DNA from 2 places in the Anaerofustis butyriciformans genome. Region 2 is predicted to be linked to the other one. Evidence: riboswitches for the same ligand, from Rfam matches in the RefSeq annotation. Region 2 holds a riboswitch; the other holds the start of a gene.
The links. A riboswitch is a leader RNA that binds a small molecule or an ion and turns the genes downstream of it on or off. The one in region 2 is predicted to bind FMN.

Region 1: it holds a riboswitch for FMN, as region 2 does, so the genes downstream of both, V2W16_RS04265 (ECF transporter S component) here and V2W16_RS03145 (ECF transporter S component) in region 2, are expected to answer to the same signal.

What each region holds. Positions count from the first base shown of each region.
Region 1 is NZ_JAYFFH010000002.1:168,054-180,732, reverse strand. Features, by position in the region: gene V2W16_RS04320 (DNA-3-methyladenine glycosylase I) at 1-167, shown strand, start outside; gene V2W16_RS04315 (FAD-dependent oxidoreductase) at 173-1,642, opposite strand; gene V2W16_RS04310 (threonine/serine exporter family protein) at 1,913-2,665, shown strand; gene V2W16_RS04305 (threonine/serine exporter family protein) at 2,667-3,113, shown strand; gene V2W16_RS04300 (MATE family efflux transporter) at 3,139-4,479, opposite strand; gene V2W16_RS04295 (MerR family transcriptional regulator) at 4,573-4,779, shown strand; gene V2W16_RS04290 (hypothetical protein) at 4,999-5,199, shown strand; gene V2W16_RS04285 (sugar-binding transcriptional regulator) at 5,332-6,264, opposite strand; gene V2W16_RS04280 (galactitol-1-phosphate 5-dehydrogenase) at 6,441-7,538, shown strand; gene deoC (deoxyribose-phosphate aldolase) at 7,586-8,257, shown strand; gene V2W16_RS04270 (helix-turn-helix domain-containing protein) at 8,337-8,579, opposite strand; FMN riboswitch at 8,731-8,843, shown strand; gene V2W16_RS04265 (ECF transporter S component) at 8,926-9,492, shown strand; gene spoVG (septation regulator SpoVG) at 9,604-9,882, opposite strand; gene murC (UDP-N-acetylmuramate--L-alanine ligase) at 10,155-11,555, shown strand; gene V2W16_RS04250 (AEC family transporter) at 11,580-12,500, opposite strand; gene V2W16_RS04245 (GNAT family N-acetyltransferase) at 12,516-12,679, opposite strand, start outside.
Region 2 is NZ_JAYFFH010000001.1:646,573-659,251, forward strand. Features, by position in the region: gene thrS (threonine--tRNA ligase) at 1-871, opposite strand, end outside; gene V2W16_RS03135 (MATE family efflux transporter) at 1,068-2,417, shown strand; gene V2W16_RS03140 (4Fe-4S binding protein) at 2,486-3,109, opposite strand; gene V2W16_RS03145 (ECF transporter S component) at 3,113-3,727, opposite strand; FMN riboswitch at 3,800-3,911, opposite strand; gene V2W16_RS03150 (kinase to dihydroxyacetone kinase) at 4,106-4,357, shown strand; gene eno (phosphopyruvate hydratase) at 4,824-6,131, opposite strand; gene V2W16_RS03160 (HpaII family restriction endonuclease) at 6,239-7,369, opposite strand; gene V2W16_RS03165 (DNA cytosine methyltransferase) at 7,366-8,370, opposite strand; gene V2W16_RS03170 (very short patch repair endonuclease) at 8,357-8,773, opposite strand; gene V2W16_RS03175 (helix-turn-helix domain-containing protein) at 8,882-9,187, opposite strand; gene V2W16_RS03180 (helix-turn-helix domain-containing protein) at 9,252-9,494, opposite strand; gene V2W16_RS03185 (helix-turn-helix domain-containing protein) at 9,514-9,828, opposite strand; gene V2W16_RS03190 (SLOG family protein) at 9,958-10,428, shown strand; gene gpmI (2,3-bisphosphoglycerate-independent phosphoglycerate mutase) at 10,479-11,993, opposite strand; gene tpiA (triose-phosphate isomerase) at 12,006-12,679, opposite strand, start outside.

The sequences.
Region 1 (12,679 bases), on a different contig from region 2:
ATAAAGATGATAATTTTAATACAACAAGTCCTCTTTCAGATAAAGTTTCAATGGATTTAAAGAAAAGAGGAATGAAGTATGTCGGAAGTACTATTATTTATTCATATCTTCAAGCTATTGGAATAATAAACGACCATGAAATAGATTGTTTTAAATATAAAGGTTAAGAAAGTTATTCTTTCTTAACCTTTTTTTCTATACATTCTAAATCATAAATACTTGGAGAATAAATAATATTTCCCATATAATCAAATCTTGAACCGTGACATGGACAGTCCCATGTTTTTTCATCAGGATTCCACGAAAGTTCGCAGTTTAAATGAGGACATTTGCTTGGAACTATATAACAGTTTCCTTCTTCGTCTTTATATACTCCTACTTTTTCTCCTTTATATTCTACTATTCCTCCATGACCTAACGGAAGAGACTTAAGTGTAGTATCTGGAATATTTAAAAATTCTTTTCCTATTCCTTTTATTGAATAAGGACCTTCTTTAAGTATTGATTTTTTTATTCCTTTTGTATCAAACCTTTCGGGAGAAAATATACTATCTTTATAATCAAATCCCTTAAGTATCATATCGCTTATTATATTTGCGGCAACCATTGAAGACGTCATACCCCATTTATTAAAACCTGTAATTACATAAACATCTTTAAATGCTTTTGAAAACAAACCTATATAGGGTACTTTATCAATAGTCATACAATCTTCACTTGCATAATGTCCTATTTCTTCAAATCCAGGATATAGTTTTTTTATTTCATCTCTTAAATTTTGATATTTTTCACCTGTTTTGTTTTCTCCGCTTCTGTGTTTTTCTCCTCCAAATAATAATATATCGTCGTAACCTCTAAAAGAGTATCCTTTTTCATCCACATTTAAATATATATCTTTTAATTTTTTTGTATTTTTTAAAATTAAAAAGTATGAAAGTTCTTGGTGCATTCTTAAAAAATAATATCCCGGAACATTTAAAAAAGGAAAAGAACATGCAAATATTATTTTATTTGCTTTTATTTTGTATCCGCTGTCTGTAAAAAGAGTTTTTCTTTTGGCTTTTACTTCTTCTATAAAAGTATTTTCGTATATAGTAAGGTCTTTTAATATGTGTTTTATAAATTTAAATGGATTGAATTTTGCTTGTTTTTTATATTTAATGGCACCTTTAAATTTTAAAGGAAGTAAGCTTTCATTTATATATTCACATTCTATATCACATTTTAAAAGGGCATTATATTCTTTTATTAATTTATTTTCATCTTCTTTTGTATATAAATAAGCATTGCATTTTTCAAAATCGCACTCTATGTTTTCCTCTTTTATTATATTCTCATATTCTTCTATTGCTTTTTTATTTAAATATGCATACTCCCTTGCTTTATAAGTACCAAAATTACTTATAAGTTCTTCATATATAAGTGAGTGTGCAAGAGTAATTTTTCCCGTTGTATAAGCCGTAGTTTTTTGACATATTCTGTCTTTTTCAAAAATAACTGCTTTTATTCCTTGTTTTTTTAACTTATAAGCAGTAAGAATTCCTGATATTCCTCCCCCTATTATTGCAACATCTACATTTATGTTTTTATTTAATTCTTCATACATCGGTAAGTTAACGGTGTTTTCCCATAATGAATTCATAATAATACCTCTAAATCTATTTTTTATATATTATTGACAATTATAGGAAATATATAAGGTCGAAAAATAAAAAATTAGAAAGGATAATATATACTTTATAATAAGAGTATAATTTATATTAGTTTTTAATATAAAAAATTTATATTAAAACTTTAAGAAAAAATTATATTAATAAAGATAATTTATATGTAAAATTTTTTAATTAATATACAAAAACATATTAAAAATTAATATAATATAATAACCCAATAAATATCGAAAGGATTTAAAATGCAAGAAGAAAAACTTGTTTCATATATGTTGGATTTGGGTGAGATACTGCTTACTTCTGGAGCTGAAGTAAGCAGGGTTGAAGATACTTTAAACAGAATAGGAAAAGCTTATTTATTACAAAAAGTAGATATTTTTACAATAACTTCTACTATTATTCTGACTGTTAAATTTTCAGATAGTAATATAATTACTCAAACAAGAAGAATAAAAAAATATGAAACAAACCTCGAACAAGTTGAATACGTAAACCAGCTATCCAGAGACATATGTGTAAAAACATTAAGCATGAATGAGTTAAAAAAAGAAATAGATAAAATAAGGAATACTAATAAATACAATAAAAAACTTATATTTCTTTCTTATGTTTTTGTCTCAGGTGCTTTTTCAGTATTTTTCGGTGGAAGTTTAATGGATAGTATTGCTTCTATGATAACCGGAGGAGTAATGTATTTTACGGTTAATTCATTAAACAAATTAAAAATAAACAATTTTGTAACCAGCCTTCTTTCTTCACTAATAACCGCTCTTTGTGCTGTTGTTTTAAATAGTATAGGTATAGGTGAAAATATAGACAAGATTATTATAGGAAATATTATGCTTCTTATTCCCGGACTTACTCTTACATCTTCATTAAGAGATATGATAAACGGGGATATTATTTCCGGTCTTCTTGGAGTTTTGGAATCAATTTTAAAGGCAATAGCTATTGCAATGGGTTTTGCTTTTATATTAATTCCTATAGGAGGTTAAAATGTTACAAGGTATTATACAGATAATTATGGCGGTTATAGGTTCTCTTGGTTTTGCGATTTTATTTAATATAAAAAGAGATAAACTTTCTATTATAGGTATTGGTTCTGCCATAGGCTGGATTTGTTATTTGTTTTTCTTTAGTTTTAACGGAAGTAAAGTTACAACTCTTTTTATAACAACAACCATACTCTCTTTATTTTCGGAAATTTTAGCAAGAAAAATAAAAACTCCCGTTATTGTTCTTTTGGTTCCAATACTGATACCTTTAATTCCCGGAGGAGATTTATACTATACAATGTATAATCTGGTAACGGGCAATATGGATAAATTTATATATTATTTTTCTCTTGTAATGAAAGAAGCTGCGGCTATATCTTTTGGAATAATCATTATTACGTCAATAATGCAGATATTTACAAAATTTCAACGATATAAATTAAAATAAAAAATCATGCTTATGCATGATTTTTTTATATTTGTCTTGGTATTTTTTTAGTTTTAAATATTAAAATCAACGTAATAATAAAAGTTGTTATTTCAGCAAAAGGAACAGCCATCCACATTCCGTTTAAATCAAAGAATAAAGGAAGAATTTTTAAAAACAGTATTAAAAGTATAAAGGATCTAAGAGAGGTTATAACCGCTGAGTATTGACCTTTTGCATAGGAAGTAAGTCTTACTGCCGTAAAAATACTAAGTCCCGAGAAAAAGTATCCTATGGAATATATTCTCATTCCCATTACACCTAAGTTGTATACATTTGTTCCTTTTGTTGCAAAAAATGATACTGCCAAAGGAGCAAATATAAAAGATATTATATATAAAACACTTGGTATAATGCTAAAAAATCTATATGAATATTTTTCCAGTTTAATAAGTACGTCTTTATTTTTATTTCCATAATTATAACCAAGAAGCGGAGATATACCCATTGAATATCCGGTATAAATACCAAGGAAAATAAATTGTACGTACATTATTATAGAAACAGCAGCAACACCGTCATCTCCCGCATATGTAAGAGCTGTTTTATTAAAAACAACAGTTGTAATTGCTATTGCAAGCTGATTTATAAATTCAGAAGAACCATTTACAATGCAAGGAGGTAGAAAGTTTAATTTTATTTTTTCTATTTTAAATTTTATATTATTACTATATTTTATAAAATAAATTATTCCCAAAATCATTGAAAGGATAAGTCCAAGTATTGTTGCTATTCCTGCCCCAAAAATTCCAAGTGACATTTTACCTACAAATATATAATCGAGAATAATATTTAAAATACCTCCAGATGCCGAAACTATAAAACTTATTTTTGGGTTTCCGTCAATTCTTATAAAATAAACAAAGATTTCTTTAAGCATAATGGCTATTGTTCCAAACAGCCAAATTTTTATATATATTTCACAGTAATCTAACGTTATACTTGTTGCACCGAGAAAAACTAATATATCCGATAAATAAAGAAGTATTACCCAGGAAATAATAATTCCTATTATTAAGCTTGAAACAATACAAAATTGAAACATTTGATTTGCTTTTGTTTTGTCGTTTTTTCCAAGATATATAGAAGAAAGAGAACTTCCTCCTACTGCAAACATCATTGCAATTCCGGTTAATAAATTAACTATTGGATATACTATGTTTATTGCAGCAAGTGCATTTGTTCCTACATATTGTGAAACGTATATACCGTCTACTATTGTATATAAAGTAGTAAATAAAGCAGTAAGATATGTTGGTATTATAAATTTTAAAACCTTATAGAAATTTATATTTTTTACATCCTTAAACATTAAAATATTTTTCATTTTTTCACCTCGAAGTAAATTATAAAGTTTAAACATAGTTTAAGGTCAATGGTTTTTATGATAAAATATATTAAAACTTTTAGGAGAATAAAAATGAAAGATGTTTTTTCAATAGGAGATATATCTAAATTTTTTAATATTCCAACTTCAACACTTAGATTTTGGGAAAAGAAGGGGTTATTGTCTCCAAGAAAAGAAGATAATAATTACAGGGAATATTCCCTTCCTGATTTAATGAAAATTTCCGATATTGTTTTTTATAAAAATTTGGGAATTCCTTTAAAAGATATTTTAAATTAAAAAAATAAAAATATTATAGAACAAGAGTTTTTTTGTAGTGAACATTTAAAAGAACTTGAAAATCAAAAAGCTTTAATTAATAGACAAATACAAAGATTAAAACAACATCAAAAAGCTTTAAATATAATAAATGAATTAAAGGATAAGGATTATATAATTGCTGATATAGATACTGAGTGTATTGTATCATTTGAACTTACACAAAAAGAAAAAATAAAAATGTATATAAAAAATCCATATTTATATTCCAGAGTTCAACATTCAAATGCTACCGATAAAGAACAAAGGGGAATAACCGTAATAAAGCCTAAAAATAATAACGATATTATATGGCAGAAAAATAACAATAAATATGCCGTTTGTTTGATGAAAGAAGAAGTAGTAAAAGATTATCCAAATAACCTTAATAGTCTTTTATAAAAAGTGCAGAAAAAATACGAAACAGGGTATATTATAAGCAGATTTTTAGCTTCTGCAAGGGAAGAAAATAAAATATATGATTTTTATAAAACTTATATTGAAATAAAAAAAGAGATTAATTAATCTCTTTTTTTATTTATTTAGAAGATAGTTTGCCGTATTTTCATCTGTTATTAATTTATTAACATATCCGCTTTTAACTGCAAGATAAATTGCGAACATTTTGCTTTCTCCACCTGCAACAGCTACTTTGTAAGGTACTTTTTTATAAACGTCACAGCTTATTCCTATGATTCTGTCAAGTATATCTAAAGCTCCTTCGTTACCGTCTCTATCTAGGAATATTGAAGAAACAATATCGCAGCATATATCTCTTTGTTTTAATTCTTTTAAATCTTCATCTTTAAAGTATCCTGATTTATGTATTGTTGCATTGTCGTCTGCAGGATTACCAAGAGATGTTATAACGCAGTCTAATTTTTTATACATATCGAATACTTCTTTTATTGAACCTTCATTTATTATTATGTCTTTAAATTTTTTATTGTCTACTATGGAAGGCGCAAGAAGCACCATTGCTTTACTGCCGAATACTTCACCTATTTTTGCGGTAATTTGATTTGAATGACGGTCTATTGATACATTTCCGTATCCTCCAAGAAGAGAAACAAAAGTTTTTTCAGGGTATTTTATGTCACTTTCAATATTAATATGACTTAAAGTGTTTCCCCAGCCTATACCTATATTATTATATTTTTTTACCATATCTTTTAACTCTTCACCGGCACCGTCTGCAAGAGAACGAGTTAATTTTTTACTGTCTTTAAAATATGGAACAACTTTAAAGTCTACATTAGGATATTTATTTTTTAATGCTTCCTCCAAATCGTTTAAAGGAGTAAACTCTTTTATTTTTATTTCGACTATTCCTTCATCTATACATCTTTTAAGTGCTCTTGATATTCCTATTCTTGAAATACCCATGCTGTCCCCTATTTGCTTTTGGGTCATGCCGTCAAGATAGTACATTTTTGCTATTTTTGAAAGGGTATTATTATCTAACATTTTTTTCTCCTAAAATTATAAAAGTGGTTGACATATAAAATCTTTTATTATATAATACGGTTGAAATTGAACATATGAGCATTTAAAGTGTTCATATGAACAAATAAATATTAACATATCAATTAAGTGATGTCAATAAAATATAAATATTTTTAAGTTTCTTAGGAGGAAAAAAAATGCAAGGCAAAATGAAAGCTGGCAGACTTCATGCTATCAACGACATAAGATGTGACGAAGTGGATATTCCACAAATAAAAGATGACGAAGTATTACTTAGAGTATACTGTGCAGGTATATGTGGTTCTGACTTAGGTAGAGTTTTCTCAACAGGTACATATCACTTCCCTACAACACTAGGTCATGAATTCGGTGGTGAAATAGTTGAAATCGGTAAAGGTGTAAAAGACCTTGACTTAAGAGAAGAATTAAAAGTAGGTCAAAGAGTTGACGTAAACCCTATGACAGGATGCGGAAAATGTAAAGACTGCTTAAATGGTAATATAAATTTATGTGATACATACGGCTACACAGGTTCAAGAAGTGACGGAGGTTTTGGTCAATACGTTGCAGTAAAAGCTACACAATGTTATGTATGTCCTGATGACTTTAGTTGGGATATGATTTGCCAAATCGACCCTGCTGTTATTTCACTACACGGTGCTTTAAGAGCCGGTATCAAAGTTAACGATGCAGTTGTAGTATTTGGTACAGGTCCTGTTGGATACTATATGGTTCAATGGGCAAACATCTGCGGAGCAAGAATGGTAATCGCAGTTGATATTAAAGATGAAAAACTTGACTTAATAAAGAAAGTAGGCGCTACTTATACAATTAACTCATTAAATATGACAAATGAAGAAGTTGTTGCAAAAATTAAAGAATATACTGGTGAAGATGGTCCTGAAGTATGTATAGAAGCAGCAGGTTCTCCAATAACATTTAACCAAGCAATACAATGCTTAAAGAAACACGGTACATTTACATGTATAGGTACTCCACACGGAGATGTAAATGTTCTTGATAAATCTTATGATAAATGTATTTTAAGAAAAGAACTTACAATAAAAGGTTCTTGGTGCTATAACTTTACACCTGAATATGAAGAATTCTGTGCAACAATAGATGCTGCTAAGAAAGGTTTACTTGACTTAACATCAATTATTTCTCATAGATTTAAAGTTGATGATGTAAAAGATGCATTTGAATTAATTGAAAGAAAAGAATTCTTTAACAAAATCGTAATTACACAAGATGGTTACGAACCTGGAAAATAGTTTTTAATTAAAATAAAATATAAATAAAATTTAAGGAGAAAATTAATATGTTAACAAAATACGAATTAGCAAGAGTAAATGACCACTCTTTATTAAAACCACAATTAACTTATGATGAAGTAAGAAAAGGAATCCAATTCGCAAAAGAATGGAAATGTAGAACTGTATGTGTTACTCCATCAAGAGTAAAAATGGCTTATGATATTCTAAAAGGTTCTGAAACAGCAGTATGTGCATGTGTTGGTTTCCCAAACGGTGCAGAACTTACAGAATCAAAAGTTGCTGATACTCAAAGAGTATACAACATGGGTGCAACAGAAGTTGATATCGTACTTAACGTTTCAGCTTTAAAATCAGGTGATTATGATACAGTATTTAACGATGTTCATGCAGTAGTAAATGCTTCTCCTGCTAATATCAAAGTTATCTTAGAAAACTGCTTATTAACAAAAGATGAAATCGCAAAAGCTTCAAGAATTTGTTCTGATGCTGGTGCTGGATTTGTTAAAACATCTACAGGTTTCTCATCAGGTGGTGCTACACTTGAAGATATCGCAATCATGAAAGCAAATATCGATACAACAAGAGTTCAAATTAAAGCTGCCGGCGGTATTTCAACAGTTGCTGATGCTGAAGCATTCTTAAAAGCTGGTTGTTCAAGACTTGGTATTTCAAGAACACAAGCTATGTTTGATGAAATTGACGCAGCAAGCAAATAGTAACTTACATTTTTCTTAATACATAAAAAAGAAGAGAATATATTCTCTTCTTTTTTATTGATAATTAAAATATAAATGATTATTCAAAACCTTTGTCTATATCATTAAATAATTCACCATTAAAGAAATCCCTTATGCTTATTTCAAAAAAGTCACATAAGATTTTAATTGTCTTTATTCCCGGGTTTTTACATTTTCCATCGAACATACTGTAAAGAGTAGTAGGAGGAATACCTGCCATGTTTGCAAGTGAATTTATGGAATATCCGCTTTCTTCACATAGCGTCATTATTTTTTTATTTATAGCTTCCCTAAGTTGCATTTTATTCACCTCCGTTTATTAATATTACATAAATTAAATTTAGCCAAAATCAAATTTCTTTTTTCTATTTTACATGATTTTATTAAATTTAAAAAGTAACCTATGGCGACTTTATGTTGACTTTTTGAAAAAAATATTATAATATAAGGTGAACAATCTTCAGGGTTGGGTGAAATTCCCTACCGGCAGTTATAGTCTGCGAGCGAAAGCTGAAAAGGTGAAATTCCTTTACCGACGGTAAAGTCCGGATGAGAGAGGATACATAAAGTATTTTTTTTAGTAATTTCCTGAAGGGTGATTACTATTTTTTTATGTATACCTTAAATTTTAAGGAGGTATAAAAAAAATGAAAGACACTAGAAGACTTGTAACAGTTTCAATGCTTATTGCATTGTCAATCGTATTAATGCTTATTGTACGATTTCCAATTATGCCATCGGCTGCATGGCTTGAATATGAACCAATGGATGTTCCACTTCTTATTATTGGTTTAATGTTCGGACCTGTAACAGGAATAATATCCGTTATAATTTCAAGCTGTATACAAGCACTAACCGTAAGTGCTATGAACGGCTGGGTAGGTGCTTTGATGCACATAATCTCAAGCAGCGCACTTGTAGGAGTTGCAGGATTTGTATACAGTAAAAACAAAACAAGAAAAGGTGCTGTATTAGGGCTTGTTCTTGGAGCTATAGCAATGGTTCTTGTTATGATTCCGGCAAACTTGGTAATTACAACTAATTTTTACGGTATGCCATTAGAAGCTGTAAAAGCATCACTTCCTGTTGCGGTAATACCTTTTAATATTTTAAAAGCCGGTATTAACTGCATAATAACTTTTATTGTATATAAACCTATCAGTAACTTTATAAAGACAAGACCTGATAGTGCAAGAGTAAATACAACAAAATAGAAATAATAATAAAATCTTTACTTAATGAATCCATTTAGCCTCTCAAAACGAGAGGCTTTAATTTTTTTTATATAAAAAAGCCCCTTAAACAGGGGCATTCGTTCTTAATAATTATTCTGCTTCTTCGGCCAGCTCTTTTAGTTTATCCTCATAAGCTTCCAAAACTTTGTTTTGCATTTCGACTCTTGTTTCAAGGTTTATCGGATGTGCAATATCTTTGAATTCACCATTAGGCATTTTTCTACTAGGCATAGCAATAAATACCCCATTGTCTCCTTCAATTATTTTGATGTCATGAATTACGAATTGATCATCAAAAGTAACAGATACGATCGCTTTCATCTTTCCTTCGTCATATGTCTTTCTTACCCTAATGTCTGTGATTTGCATTTGTCTTTCCTCCCTTTATTCTGTTAAATATATTATACATTATAAATTTAAGAATTGCAATAACGATTACATACCTATGAATAAAGGATTTCATAATTTTTCAACATGATGTTTTTACTTTAAATATTTGCCGATTTTTTTAATATAATTATAATATAAATAAATATTGTAAAAATCATTGAAAGATAGTAAAATATATTAAGTATATAATAAGCATATAATGAAATAAATAAGTGTTAAAGTTTATATAAAAACAATACGGCGGTGAAAAAATGAATATAGATTTAGAAAATATAAAAAAGATATATTTTATTGGAATAGGCGGAACCAGTATGTCTGGTCTTGCTTTAATGTCAAAAATAAACGGTAAAGAAGTTTTAGGTTCAGATATGAGACTTTGTGTTTATACCGAAAAATTAGAAAAGAACGGAATTAAAGTTATTATAGGACATAATAAAGAAAATATAACCGACGATATAGATTTAATAGTTTATTCTGCTGCAATCAGAGAAAATAATCCTGAAAGAGTTGAGGGAAAAAATAAAGGTATTCTTGAAATAGAACGTTCAATTTTCCTTGGACTTATAAGTAAATATTATAAAAAAACCGTAGCTGTAAGCGGAACTCATGGAAAAACAACAACATCTTCCCTTATGTCTTTGGTATTTTTAAATGCAAATCTTGATCCTTCAATTTCAATAGGAGGAACTTTAAGAAAAATAAACGGAAACTCAAGAGTTGGGGACAGCGACTATTTTGTAATAGAAGCATGTGAATTCGTAGACAGTTTCCTTCATTCAAGACATTTTGTAGGAACAATACAAAATATAGAAAGAGATCATCTTGATTATTTTACAGGTGGTATAGAACAAATAAAAGAATCATTTAAAAAGTTTGCAAAAATTACTCCAAAAGACGGTTTACTTGTTGTAAACGGAGATGATAAAAACGTTCTTGATATTTTAGACGGACTTGAATGTAAAATAGTTAAAGTTGGTCTTTCAGAAAATAATGACTTTGTTGCTAAAAATATAACATATAACGAACTTGGAAAACCAAGATTTGATGTATATAAAAACGGTGAATTTTATTATCACTTTGAACTTAATATACCGGGAGAACACAACGTACTTAATGCTTTAAGCGTTGTTGCAGTTTCAGATTTCTTTATGATTGACAAAAAAATCGTAAATGACAGTTTTAAAGAATTTATGGGTGCAAAAAGAAGATTTGAAAAAAGAGGAGTTGTAAACAATATTACTGTAATAGAAGATTATGCTCATCATCCAACAGAACTTAAAGTTACTATTGATGCTTGTAAAAATTATGAACATAAAAAATTATTCGTAATATTCCAACCTCATACTTATTCAAGAACATTCCTTTTATTTGATGAGTTTGTAGATGCAATGAAAGGTGCAGACGAGCTTATATTAAACGATATTTACTCAGACAGAGAAGATAACGAATGGAATATATATTCTGAAGATATAGCCGAAAAAGTAGTTGAAAAATACGGCATACCTTCAAGAGTAATAAGTGAATTTTCAGATATAAGAGATTATATTGTAGAAAATGCTAAGCCGGGGGATTTTGTTCTTGTTGCCGGAAGTCAATCAATAAATCAAGTTGCTTACGATATAGTTGATAAATTAAAAGAAATATATGAATAAAAAAGACCGAGATTTCTCGGTCTTTTATAATATGTAGCAAAGAATCGGAATTGTAATAAAGGAGCATATAGTTGTTATAAATACTCCTTTTGATGCAAGAGCAGCGTTTCCTTCATATTTACCTGCAAACATTACGGTTATGTTTCCAACAGGCATTGCCATTACTATTATGGTAAGTCCTAAAATTAATGGATTTGTAATAACATGTTTTAAAATAAACATTGAAGCTAATGGAATTAATACTTGTTTTATTATTGTATAAGGATATAATTTATATTCGTTAAATATTTCTTTTACAGGAATTCTTGCTAATGAACAGCCTATTAAAATCATTGCAAGAGGACTTGTTATACTCCCTACCATTTCAAAAGTTGAGCTTAAGAAAGATGGAATATTTATAGAAAATATAAAAATAATTATTGCAAGAACGCTTGATATCATTCCCGGGTTTATGACTTTTTTGAAATCAAATTTTGTTTTTTCTTTACTATCCATATTAAATAGATAAATTCCGAGGCTGTAAACAAATATGCCGAATACCATATTAAAAAGGCTACATAGAAATACGGCACTTTCTCCGAATATTGTTTTTGTTACAGGATATCCCATAAATCCAATATTAGAAAATATTGTCATAAACATATAAAGTCCAAAATTTTCTTTTTCTATTTTTAATATTTTATTTAATAATATTGCTATAAAAGGAAGTATTAAATACATTAAAAAAGCAATAAGTAAAATAAGAAAAACAGTGCTTTTATTATATGATATTTCGCCAGTTGTTACGGATGATAGAATCAAACACGGGGTTGTTACATTTAAAATCAGTATATTTAACTTACTTGATACATGTTTATCCATATACCCTATTTTTTCTAAGATATATCCTAAAGTCATTACCAAAAACAAAACAATCATTTGTGTTATAATATTGCTTAAATCCATTATGCTCCTTTCTTTTTACCACATTAAACTGCTTAGTATTTCAAATTCTTTTTGAGAATAAGTTTCTTTTTTCTCTTTGTAAGGGAAATTTTTTTCAAATTCTATAAAGTCATTTTCGTTTATATTAAAATCTTCACTTTCAACAAATCTAAAATCTTTTACATCACTAAGATAATCTT
Region 2 (12,679 bases):
CATATCCTCTTTTTCTATGTTCTTTTCTCCAGAAGTTTTCAAGTTCATTTCTTATAACCATTCCTTTTGGAAGGAAGAAAGGAAATCCCGGACCTTCTTCACAAATCATGAATAAGTCCATATCTTTACCAATTTTTCTATGATCTCTTTTCTTTGCTTCTTCAAGCATTTCTAAATATTCTTCAAGCATTTTTGCTTTAGGGAAAGAAATACCGTAAATTCTTTGAAGCATCTTTTTGTTGCTGTCCCCTCTCCAGTAAGCACCTGTAATAGATAAAAGTTTAATTGCTTTTACAGGTTTTGTATTAAGTAGATGAGGACCTGCACAAAGGTCTGTAAAGTCTCCTTGTTTATAGAAAGATATAATGCTGTCTTCAGGTAAATCTTCAATTAATTCAACTTTATAATCTTCTTTTTGTTCCTTTTCAAAATCAATAGCTTCTTGTCTTGGTAAAACGTATTTTTCAATTGAAATATTTTCTTTTACGATTTTTTTCATTTCTGCTTCTATTTTTTCAAGATCACTTTCAAGAAGCGGTGTTTCTGTATCGAAATCATAATAGAAACCATTATCTATACTTGGTCCAATTGCAAGTTTTACTTTATCGCCATATATTCTTTTAACTGCTTGAGCTAAGATATGGCTTGTAGTATGCCAAAATGCTTTTTTGCCGTCTAAATCATCAAATTTATAAAATACAATGCTAACGTCTTTATCTAAAGTGGTTCTTATATCCACAATCTCATCATTTACTTTAGCGCATAAAACATCTCTTTTAAGTGCAGGAGAAATACTTTCAGCTACATCTAATACACTTACGCCGTTTTCAAATTCTTTAATGTTTCCATCCGGAAATGTTACTTTTATCATTGTTATTTCCTCCTTTTATCACGGTAAAAAAATACCTTTACCTAACAAAAAAGTATATCAAAATATGTTATCAAAGTCAATTATACAACCATTAAAACAGTGTATTTAAACAATATTTTATTAATACAATAATACATCAAATTGACAAATTTACAATATAGATATATCATTAATAAAAAAACAAAAGGCAAAACATATGCAGCTTGATTTAACAAAAGGAAACATCACAAAAAAAATATTATTATTTGCATTTCCGATGATAATTGGAAATCTTTTGCAACAACTATATAACATAGCAGATACATTAATTGTAGGAAAATTTATCGGAACGAATGCTCTTGCGGCAGTAGGTTCTGCCTATACATTGATGGTTTTTATTGCATCAATTCTTTTGGGTTTATGTATGGGTAGCGGTGCAGTTTTTTCCATAAGATATGGAGAAAAAAATGAAGAAAAATTAAAAGAAAGTTTATTTGTTTCTTTTTCATTAATTCTTTTAATAACAATTATATTAAATATTTTAGTTTTCATTTTTATTGATCAAATACTATATTTTTTAAATATTCCGGAAAATATTTTTATGATAATGAAAAGTTATACTTTTATTATTTTCTTTGGAATAACGGCAACTTTCCTTTACAACTATTATGCTTGTGTACTTAGAGCAGTAGGGAATTCAATCATTCCTCTTGTATTTCTTGGGATATCTGCAATTATTAATATTATACTTGATTTATTCTTTGTAATAACTCTAAATATGGGAGTAGAAGGAGCAGCCATAGCCACAGTATTTTCTCAGTACATCTCAGGTCTTGGAATAACAATATATACACTTTTTAAATTCCCTGATTTTAGATTCAAAAAGAAATATATGAAATGGAATAAAAATATTTTAAATGAAATATTTAAGTTTTCCTTCTTAACTTGTATACAACAATCTATAATGAATTTTGGAATTTTAATGGTACAAGGTTTAGTTAATTCTTTTGGTGCTACAATAATGGCAGCCTTTGCCGCTGCTGTAAAAATAGACTCCTTTGCTTATATGCCGGTTCAAGATTTCGGTAATGCATTTTCAACATTTATAGCTCAAAATTACGGAGCAAAAGAAACTGAGAGAATAAAAAAAGGAATAAAAAGTGCAATTGCTTTATCAAGCATTTTCTGTTTAATTATTTCCTTTATAGTTTTTGTATTTGCAAAACAATTAATGATGATATTTGTAAATGCAAATGAAACAGCAATTATAAATGCAGGAATAGAATACTTAAGAATTGAAGGTGCTTTTTATATAGGAATAGGATGTTTGTTCCTACTTTATGGTATTTACAGAGCAATAGAAAAACCTTTAATGTCCGTTATTTTAACAATTATTTCTCTTGGAAGCAGAGTCTTCCTTGCTTATACTTTATCTTCTATTTCATTTATAGGAGTAAAAGGTATATGGATGAGCGTGCCTATTGGTTGGGCGCTTGCCGATATTACAGGGATTTTATATTATTTAAAAAATAAAAATAAAATTGAAAAGAAACTTTTATCAAAATAAAAAAGACACTTAAGTGTCTTTTTTATTTTAACTATGTAATATTAATTGAATTTAAAAATTCATAAGTCCTAATTATTTTTATCAACAGCATTTACAGGACAAACACTATAACAATTTCCACATTCAAAACAATAGTTATCAATTATTTTATAAGGATTTCCTTTCTTTATCGCTTTAAAGGAACATACCTCAAAACACTTCCCACACCCTATACAATCTCCATTTATATGATAACTTGCTTTTCTAACATTTCCCCCTCCAATTGAAAATGTTTTTCTTAAAATGGGTTGTTGTGACATATCAAGATATTCGCCCTCCATATCGTATACCTTGAATACTTCAAGAGCCATTTTACTTTCTTCACTTGTATAAATTTCATTCATATAAGTATTTTTCTCAAATATTTCATCGAGTTTATCTCTACCTATATTCATTACTTTAGCTTTCATCATAATGGCTTTTGTAGACATTGTATCCATTCCTTTCATTGCAGATATGGAAACTACCTTTTTATCCATAAGTCTATCATAAAAAGGCTTTCCTTTTGCTGTTAAGAAATAAACACTGTCTTCATCATAAAGCATTAAATCTATAATGCTCGTTTCAGGTTCTCCGTTTTTATCTACTGTTGCAAAAACCGTAGAATGAACTTCATCTACCAAAAATGATAAATAATCTTTGGCTTTTTCCATTTTTTACTTTTCTCCTTTTAATATAGGACTTACCCCTTTATAAATAAGCATAGCAAATAATGAAATAATCAGACCTTTAATAATATTTGCAGGAATTGCACTAAATAAAATTACTTCAAATTTAGTCTGAATGAAAGGTATTATTTCTCCAAAAGAAGCAATAACCTGATCAATTGGCATAAATGCACTATACATAGGAAGTAAAACAAAATAATTAAGTAATCCTGCAACTGCTCCCATTACTACACTTGCAATAATACAAGCAATTAAAGCAGTTTTCTTTGTTTTATTTCTTTTGTAAATTAATCCTGCAGTAAAAACAAAAGAAGCACCCATTGCAAAATTTGCAAGTTCCCCTATTCCGGCTGTTTGTGTTGAAAATACTTGAAGTCCGTTTTTAATTAGTTCAATTACAACACCAGCCATAGGTCCAAAAGCAAATGCACCGATTAATGCAGGAAGGTCAGATAAATCCATTCTTGCAAAAGATGGTGATAAAAGCATTGGTACTTCTAAAAAAGCGAGTAAGAATGATACAGCAGCTAACATAGCCGTACATACCATTACCCTTGTACTGATTTTTGAGTTTGTTGTTTGATTTGTTGTTAAGTTTTCCATTATTCTCCTTATTATAGATATGAGGTGAATTTAAAAAATGCCTGTTATACTAAAATAACAGGGCATTAATTATCATATCTTCTTTCATCCGGACTATACCGTCGGTTATGGAATCACACCATATCAGCTTTCGCTCCCAGACTTTACTGGCGGTCAGGAATTACACCTTGCCCTGAAGATAAATTCTTCAATATTCAATTTTCTATAATAATTTATTTATAAGAATAATTGGAGGATTACACCAATAAATAAATTCATTACTAAATAAGTATAACTCTTTTTTAGATTATTGTAAATATAAAATTTATATTATATAATCAAAATATAAAATAGGACTAAACAAATTATAAAAGCCCTTAAATAAAAGGAGGAAAATTTATGATAGAATTCAAATTTGATACACAGCTTCTTATTGCCGGAGAAAATTTAGACGAAGATGAAATCCATGATTATATAACAAATAACTTTAAAGGAGACTGCCTGCTTGCAGTCGGAGATGAAAAATTAATAAAAATACACTTTCATACAAATGAGCCATGGGATGTATTAAAATATTGCAACTCTCTTGGCGACATACACGACATAGTAGTAGAAAATATGCAAAGACAAGCCGATGGTTTAAAAGGATAGAAGAATACGCTAAGCGTATTCTTTTTTCATATTAAGTTCATTTTATTTTTTATTTTTACCACTTATTTTTTAGATACAATATAATCAAATATTCACATTTTAACAAACTTATTTCACACTTACCCTTTATAATAAGTTTCACAAAAGTATTTAAGAAGTTATATTATAGCAATATACCATAACTAATTTTATAATAAAGGACCCTATAACTAATAATGCTCTAAATATAAATACTTTTTTAAATATTTGTTTTTTATTAAATCTCCTCTCAGTGTTTCAAATATACATTTTTATATCTTAAAAGATATAATTGGGAAGAATTAATTAATTTACCAAAACCTAGGTAAAACCATTCTAAAATTCATTTTGGGAAATATATGCAAGTAAAATATTTTGTATCAACCTACAAGAACTATAATATAACCCTATTTAGAGAAGTAAAAAAAAGCAGTTACAACTGCTTTTTTTATTTTAATCTTATATTAGTAAAAACATCTTTACCGATATATCTTGCCTTACCCTTTAACTCTTCTTCAATTCTTAAAAGTCTGTTATATTTAGCAACTCTTTCACTTCTGCAAGGTGCTCCTGTTTTTATTTGTCCTGCATTAAAACCAACAGCCAAATCAGCAATAAAAGTATCTTCCGTTTCACCTGACCTATGAGATACAACCGTTGTATAATTATTTTTTCTTGCTAAATTCATAGTTTCTAAAGTTTCGCTTAATGTTCCTATTTGATTTAATTTTATTAATATAGAGTTTGCAACCCCCATATCAATACCTTTTTTAAGTCTTTCTTTATTGGTTACAAACAAATCATCTCCAACAAGCTGAACGCTGTTATTAAGTCTGTCACTTAAGAATTTCCAGCTTTCAAAATCATCTTCTGATATACCATCTTCAATAGATATGATAGGATATTTACTGGTAAGTTTTTCATAATATGCTATCATCTCGCCGTATTTTCTTTCTTTTATTTCATAAAAATACGAATCAAGCTTTTTATCATAAAGCTCACTGCTTGCCATATCAAGAGCTATATATACATCATCTCCCGGTTTATACCCTGCATTTTCAATAGCTTTCATTATAAGCATAATAGCTTCTTCCGCACTATCTACATCAGGGGCAAATCCTCCTTCATCACCAACAGAAACACTCATCATCTTCTCTATTAAAATGCCTCTTAATTTGTGATAGATTTCACTGCCCATTCTTAAAGCATCTTTAAAAGTATCTGCACTATGAGGAAGTATCATAAATTCTTGAACATCTAAATTATTGTTTGCGTGTTTTCCACCGTTTAAAATATTCATCATAGGAACCGGAAGTAATGTCGCATCATTATTAGATAACTGCCCTATATAACTATATAAAGGAAGTTTTAAAGATTTGCTTACTGCATCGGCACAAGCAAGAGAAACGCCCAAAATTGCATTTGCACCAATATTTCCTTTATTCTTACTACCATCTATTTTACATAATGCAGCGTCAATATCATCTTGATAAGCAGCATTCATTCCTATTAAATGCGCTTTAATATAATGATTTACATTTTCTACCGCTTTTAATACACCATTACCTACATATCTATTTTCATCTTTATCTCTAAGCTCAACAGCCTCAAACTCACCCGTTGAAGCACCTGAAGGAACAGCAGCCCTACCAATAGAACCATCTTCAAGAACTACATCAACTTCAACGGTAGGATTAGACCTTGAATCCAAAATCTCTCTGGCATAAATATCATTTATTTTTGTATTTTCCAAAATATTTACTCCTCCTTTTTGTAAATATTTTTCTCTTTAAAATGAAATTTATACCATAAAATTTATATTATTAGACTCAAGAAATTAAAAAAATAACCACAATTTTGCGGTTATTTTATAAATCTTATTTGGAGATTTAAGTTTATGTAGTATTCATTATTTTTTTTATACACTTCCGCAAAATTATGTCTTTTTGCACTTGCTTTTTCAAATTTTATATTATTTAAAAGGTATTCTTCAAATTCGTTTCTATTGTATAAATGATAACAAAGAACATCTCCATCTTCTTTTACTATAATATATCCACCTGTTGCATCTGCCTTACCCGTCCAAACTTTCCCAGGTAACATACCTAATGCGGATTCAGTTATAAATTTTTTAAATTTATAACTATAAAAAGGATGATTTTCTGACAAATCAAAATTTAATGGATTTTCTTCTATAATTTTATCTAATAATATTTTTATATTACTTACTCCTGTAGAATAATACTCTAGCAGCCTATTTGAAATAATACTCGGCAACATTGTATCAATTAAAATAAGATTATTTTTAAAATTTTTACCAGAAATATCAAAATATTTTAATTGAACATCTTTCGATAAAATATATCTTAATCGTTCTCCAATTGCTATTTCGTTTTTTTCGCCTTTTTTAGTTTTCTTTATATGAAACATAGAGTTTACTTTATTCATATCTTCATCAGTAAAATCACCATTTAATTTATAAATAAAATTAGTATTTTTCCCCGCATTTAAAAGCGTTGACGCTTTCCCTAATCTTGACTTTATACTAAAGCCCAAAGTTGGATTTATTCCTGTATGAAAATCATGTACTTTTATCGTAATATCAGATTTATCTTTAGATGGCGCCTTTAATTTAAAACAATGTATTTTATTTAAAAAATCAGTTATTTCAGGAACTGAAAATGTACCAGTATTATTTTGATTAATTATCGTTTCTAACAAATATTTTGCTTTCTCACCAATATCAGACATATTTAATGTGCATATATATTTTCTGTCACTACTAAAGACTTCTATAATCTTTTTATTTTCATCTACAATAAAAAATAATGTACCATCTTTTTCATCTCTTATAATTTTAATAACTTCATAAAACACATCATCTATTCTGTTCAAATCACAATCGGCACCATATAATCTACCTTTTGACATCAAATACAAAAAAGTGTAAACTTCTGACCATTCCCCTTTATTTCCTTTTAATTCTTCTTTCAATTTAAAACCTCTATTATTTTTTTTGCAATTTCCTCAATAACATTTACGGTAACACTGTTTCCAAGCTGTTTATATAAATGTACATCTGCCAATGGTAACACAAAATCATCTGGAAAGCCTTGAAGTCTTGCCCATTCTCTAGGAGTCATTCTTCTGATAAATTCGTCGTTTACATTACCTTTTATGTGTGTTACTGGAATTTTACTTGTTTGTCTCTCATCAACAATTAAGTTTCTCTCTCTTCCCATTCCTCCACAAACAATTGCTCCGGCAATATCAGTTTTTTCTCTTATTTGATATCCAAAACCATTTCCCTTTGCTTCATGTCTTGCTTTATGCTTTCTTAAAGTTTCTAAATAAACATCACTTAAATAATATTTAACTGATACTTTTTTTTCTTCCATAATATCATAAATTACTTTTGTGTTATCTGTAGGTAACGGAAATTTAAAGTTAATAGGAGAAATATCATTCCTGAAAGCAACAATATAAATCCTTTCTCTATTTTGAGGCACACCAAAGTCCTTACTATTTAATATATCATAAAATACTTTATAACCTAAATCTTCAAATGTTTTTAAAATGACTTTTAATGTTTTCCCACGATCGTGATGTAATAATCCTTTTACATTTTCACAAAAAATAACTTTCGGCTTATGAAATTCACATATTCTAGCAACATCCAAAAATAATGTACCTCTGCACATTCCTTTATAATCATCATTAAATCCCATTCTTTTCCCAGCCATACTAAAGGCTTGACAAGGAAAACCTGCAAGGCAAATGTCAAAAGCAGGTATACTTGATTCATCAATTTTTGTAATATCTCCAGCTATATTAAAATTATCTTTAAAATTTGATTTATAAGTTTTTTGTGCATATTCATCCCATTCTGATACAAAAACAGTTTCTATACTTTCTTTAAATGCTCTTTCAAAGCCTAACCTTATTCCACCTATTCCTGCAAACAAATCTATTGATTTATATTTAATCTCTTCCATTTTTTAACGTCCACTCTATAATATCTGCACATTGCTTTACGTTTTTTGATATTTCTTTACCCCAAAAACGTAAAACTATCCAACCTTCTTTTTCTAGTTTCTCCGTAACATATTTATCTCTTTGTATATTTTTTTCAATTTTAGAAATCCAAAATTTCTGATTATTTTTAAAATCATTTTTTTTGTTTTCCCAATCAAAACCATGCCAGAATTCACTATCACAAAAAACTGCTATTTTTTTACCTTTGAATACTATATCAGGTTTACCCAAAATCGAATTAACATTTTTTTGATACCTTAATCCCCTACCCCATAACTCTTTTCTTAATATTAGTTCTATTTTTGTATCCTTATTCTTTATTTTAGACATATTATCATGTATCTGTTGTTTTGTCTTCTTCATAAAATACCTTAAATTTTTTTAATTTTGCTCATACAAGAATAACACAAAAAAAAATAATGTTCAATATCTTCAAATTTATTCAATAAAAAAAGAGATCTAACTCTTTTTTTAGATTAAACCTTTAATTAATTTTGCAATATTATCTAATTGTTCTTTATTTAATTTCTTCAAATCATCAACTACTTCACCAATTTTTTCTGGATTATCATTTTCTATATCAAAAAATTCACTTGGAGAAATATTTAAAAAATCACAAATAGAAAAGAAAACAGACATAGACGGAAGAGCTTTCCCATTTTCAATATTATTAATATAACCTGGATTTTGACCTAAGGATAAACTCATATATCTTGCTGAAACACCTTTTTCTAACCTTAGCTTTGATAATCTATCTGCAAACTCATTTTTAAACATGTTATCACCATAATTATTCTATTTTGTACTATAAGATTTTATTTAATTAAACATATTATTTTTTCTACTTCAATTCCTGCTCTAAACTATTAAACTCTTTTGTATCAAAAAATTGTGCTAAAGTTATATCAAGTCCATCACATATCATTTTTATTGTAATAATTGTAGGATTTTTACTTCTTCCATACAAAATACTTTTTAATGATGACGGAGGAATTGCACTTATATTTGCCAATTTATTTACTGATATATTTCTTTCATCACATAATTGTAATATTCTAAATTTAACGGCTTCTACTGTATTCATGTAATAATCCTTTATTTTATTATGCTTCATTATTCATTCTTTTACATATATCCAATATTATTTTTAAATCATCTTCATTCATCATGGACAAATATTTATTTATATCATTATATAAAATTGGTTCTTTTATTTTTTCATCAAAAAATACACTTGGTGTTACTCCAAGATAGTCACAAATATATAAAAATTCTGTCATAGAAGGTAATGTTCTACCAGAAGCAATACTTTGAATATATCCTTTACTATGTCCCAAATCAGTACTCATTCTATATTCTGATACATTTTTCTTTATTCTTAATTCTGTTATTCTTTTACTTATAAAATTTTTGTCCATAATTTAACCTCTTTTGTATTATAGACGTTAAAAATATATAATATTACTATTTAAATTATCTATTTTTATTGATTATTACCGTTTAAAACGGTACAATATAAATATATTTTACGAAAGGACGGAAAAGGCATGAAATCAAAAACCTGTTGTTTTAGCGGACATAGAAATATCCCCGCTGATAAAGAAGAAGAAATAAGAATAAAATTAATTGAAGAATTAGAAAAACTTATAAATAAAGGATATCGTTTTTTTGCTGCCGGAGGTGCTTTAGGATTTGATACAATGGCAGCAATAGAAGTTTTAAATTTAAGAAGAAAATACCCTCATATTAAATTAATAATGGTTCTGCCTTGTAAAGACCAATCAAAATACTGGAATAAAGCAGATAAAAATATATATGAATTTATAAAAAAGCAAAGTGATAAAGTTGTATATACATCAGAATATTACAAAGATAAAAGTTGTATTTTGGATAGAAACAGACTTTTAATTGATAATAGCAGTGTATGTATTACCTATAAAACAAAAAACACAGGAGGAACTTCTTATACAATAAATTATGCAAAAGAAAAAAATATTAAATTAATAAATTTAGCTTAAATATATTTTATAAAACAAAAAAAAGAGGCAAAGCCTCTTTTTTAATTCTCTTATTTTTCAACAAAAGATTTACCTGTCATTTCTTCAGGTTGTTCAATATCCATTAAGTCAAGTATTGTTGGAGCAACATCACATAAAGCAGCATCGTCTTTTACTCCTTTAATTAATTTGCTTTCAACTATACATTCAACTTTATTTGTTGTATGAGCTGTGAATGGTTTTCCATCTTCAAACATTAATTCAGCGTTACCATGGTCAGCTGTAATAATAACATTGTAATCATTATTTTCAGCAGCTTCCATAACTTCACCAACACATTTATCAACAGCTTCAACGGCAGCTACAGCCGCATCGAATATACCTGTATGACCAACCATGTCACAATTTGCAAAGTTTACTGCAATAAAATCGTAATCTTTATTGTTAATTAAATCAACAAGTTTATCTTTTACTTCGTATGCACTCATTTCAGGTTTTAAGTCATATGTTGCAACTTTTGGAGAAGAAACTAAAACTCTGTCTTCACCTTTATATTCTGTTTCAACACCACCGTTAAAGAAATATGTTACATGAGCATATTTTTCTGTTTCGGCAATTCTAAGTTGAGTGTATCCGTTATTACTTAAGTATTCACCTAAAGTATTTGTAATAACTTGTGGTTTAAATGCGATTAATACGTTTTTAAAGCTTGCATCATAATTTGTGAATGTAACAAAAGTTAAATTCAAATCTTCTTCTCTATCAAAGCCGTCAAAATCATCTTCAACTAAAGCTCTTGTGATTTGTCTTGCTCTGTCAGGTCTGAAGTTAAAGAATATTACGCTGTCATTCTTAGAAATTTTTGCATCTTCACAAACGATTGTAGGAAGAACAAATTCATCAGTAACATCATTATCATATGAATGTTGCATAGCTTCAGTAGCGCTATTAGCTTTTTCACCGATACCATATACTAAAGCATCATATGCTTTTTTTGTTCTTTCCCATCTTGTATCTCTATCCATTGCATAGTATCTTCCTGATACTACACCAATTTTACCTACACCGATTTCTTTGATTTTTTCTTCAAGTTCTTCAATGTAGCCTTTACCACTTTTTGGAGGAGTATCTCTTCCGTCCATATAGCAATGAACATAAACTTTTTCTAAACCTTGTCTTTTAGCAAGTTCAAGTAAAGCATATAAATGTTCATTAGAAGAGTGAACACCACCGTCAGATACAAGACCCATTAAATGAAGAGCTGAGCCGTTATCTTTAACATTTTGAACAGCTTTTAAAAATTCTTCATTTTCAAAGAAATCACCGTCTTTTATAGACTTTGTAATTCTTGTTAGTTCTTGATATACGATTCTTCCTGCACCTAAGTTTAAATGACCAACTTCACTGTTACCCATTTGCCCGTCAGGAAGACCAACACTTTCTCCACTACAATTTAATAATAAATGAGGATTGTTTTCCCATAATTTATCTAAATTTGGAGTGTTGGCACTATAAACGGCATTTCCTTCATGTTTTGTTGAAAATCCAAATCCGTCTAAAATCATTAATAATACTTTATTACTCATTAATTCCACCTATTATAGTTCTTTGTAGTTTACAAGTGTAACAAAATCAGCTTTTAAGCTTGCTCCACCAACTAAAGCACCGTCGATGTCGCTCATAGACATTAAAGCTTTTACGTTACCTGCGTTAACACTACCACCGTAAAGAATTCTCATTGCTTCTGCAACTTCTTCACCAAGTAATTCTTTAACAAGGCTTCTAATGTAACCGCAAGCTTCGTTAGCTTGTTCATCAGTAGCTGTTTTACCTGTACCGATAGCCCAAACTGGTTCATAAGCAAGAATAATTTTCTTAGCATCTTCAGCTGAGATACCTTCAAGTAATTTTGTTGTTTGTTCTTTTAATACATCAAAAGCTTTTCCGCTTTCTCTTTCTTCTAGTGTTTCACCAACACATGGAATTGGAATTAAGCCTTTTGCTAAAGCTTTCTTTGTTTTTTTGTTTACGCCTTCATCAGTTTCGTTGAAGTATTGTCTTCTTTCACTGTGACCGATGATTACATATTTACAACCAGCTTCAATAATCATATCAGCTGTTACTTCACCTGTGTAAGCACCACTATCTTCAAAATAAATATTTTGAGCACCGATACCAACATTAGTACCTTTTGTAGCTTCAACAGCAGCAGGAATTGTCATATAAGTTGGGCAAATTACAACTTCAGGATCTGCTACATTGATTTTATCTA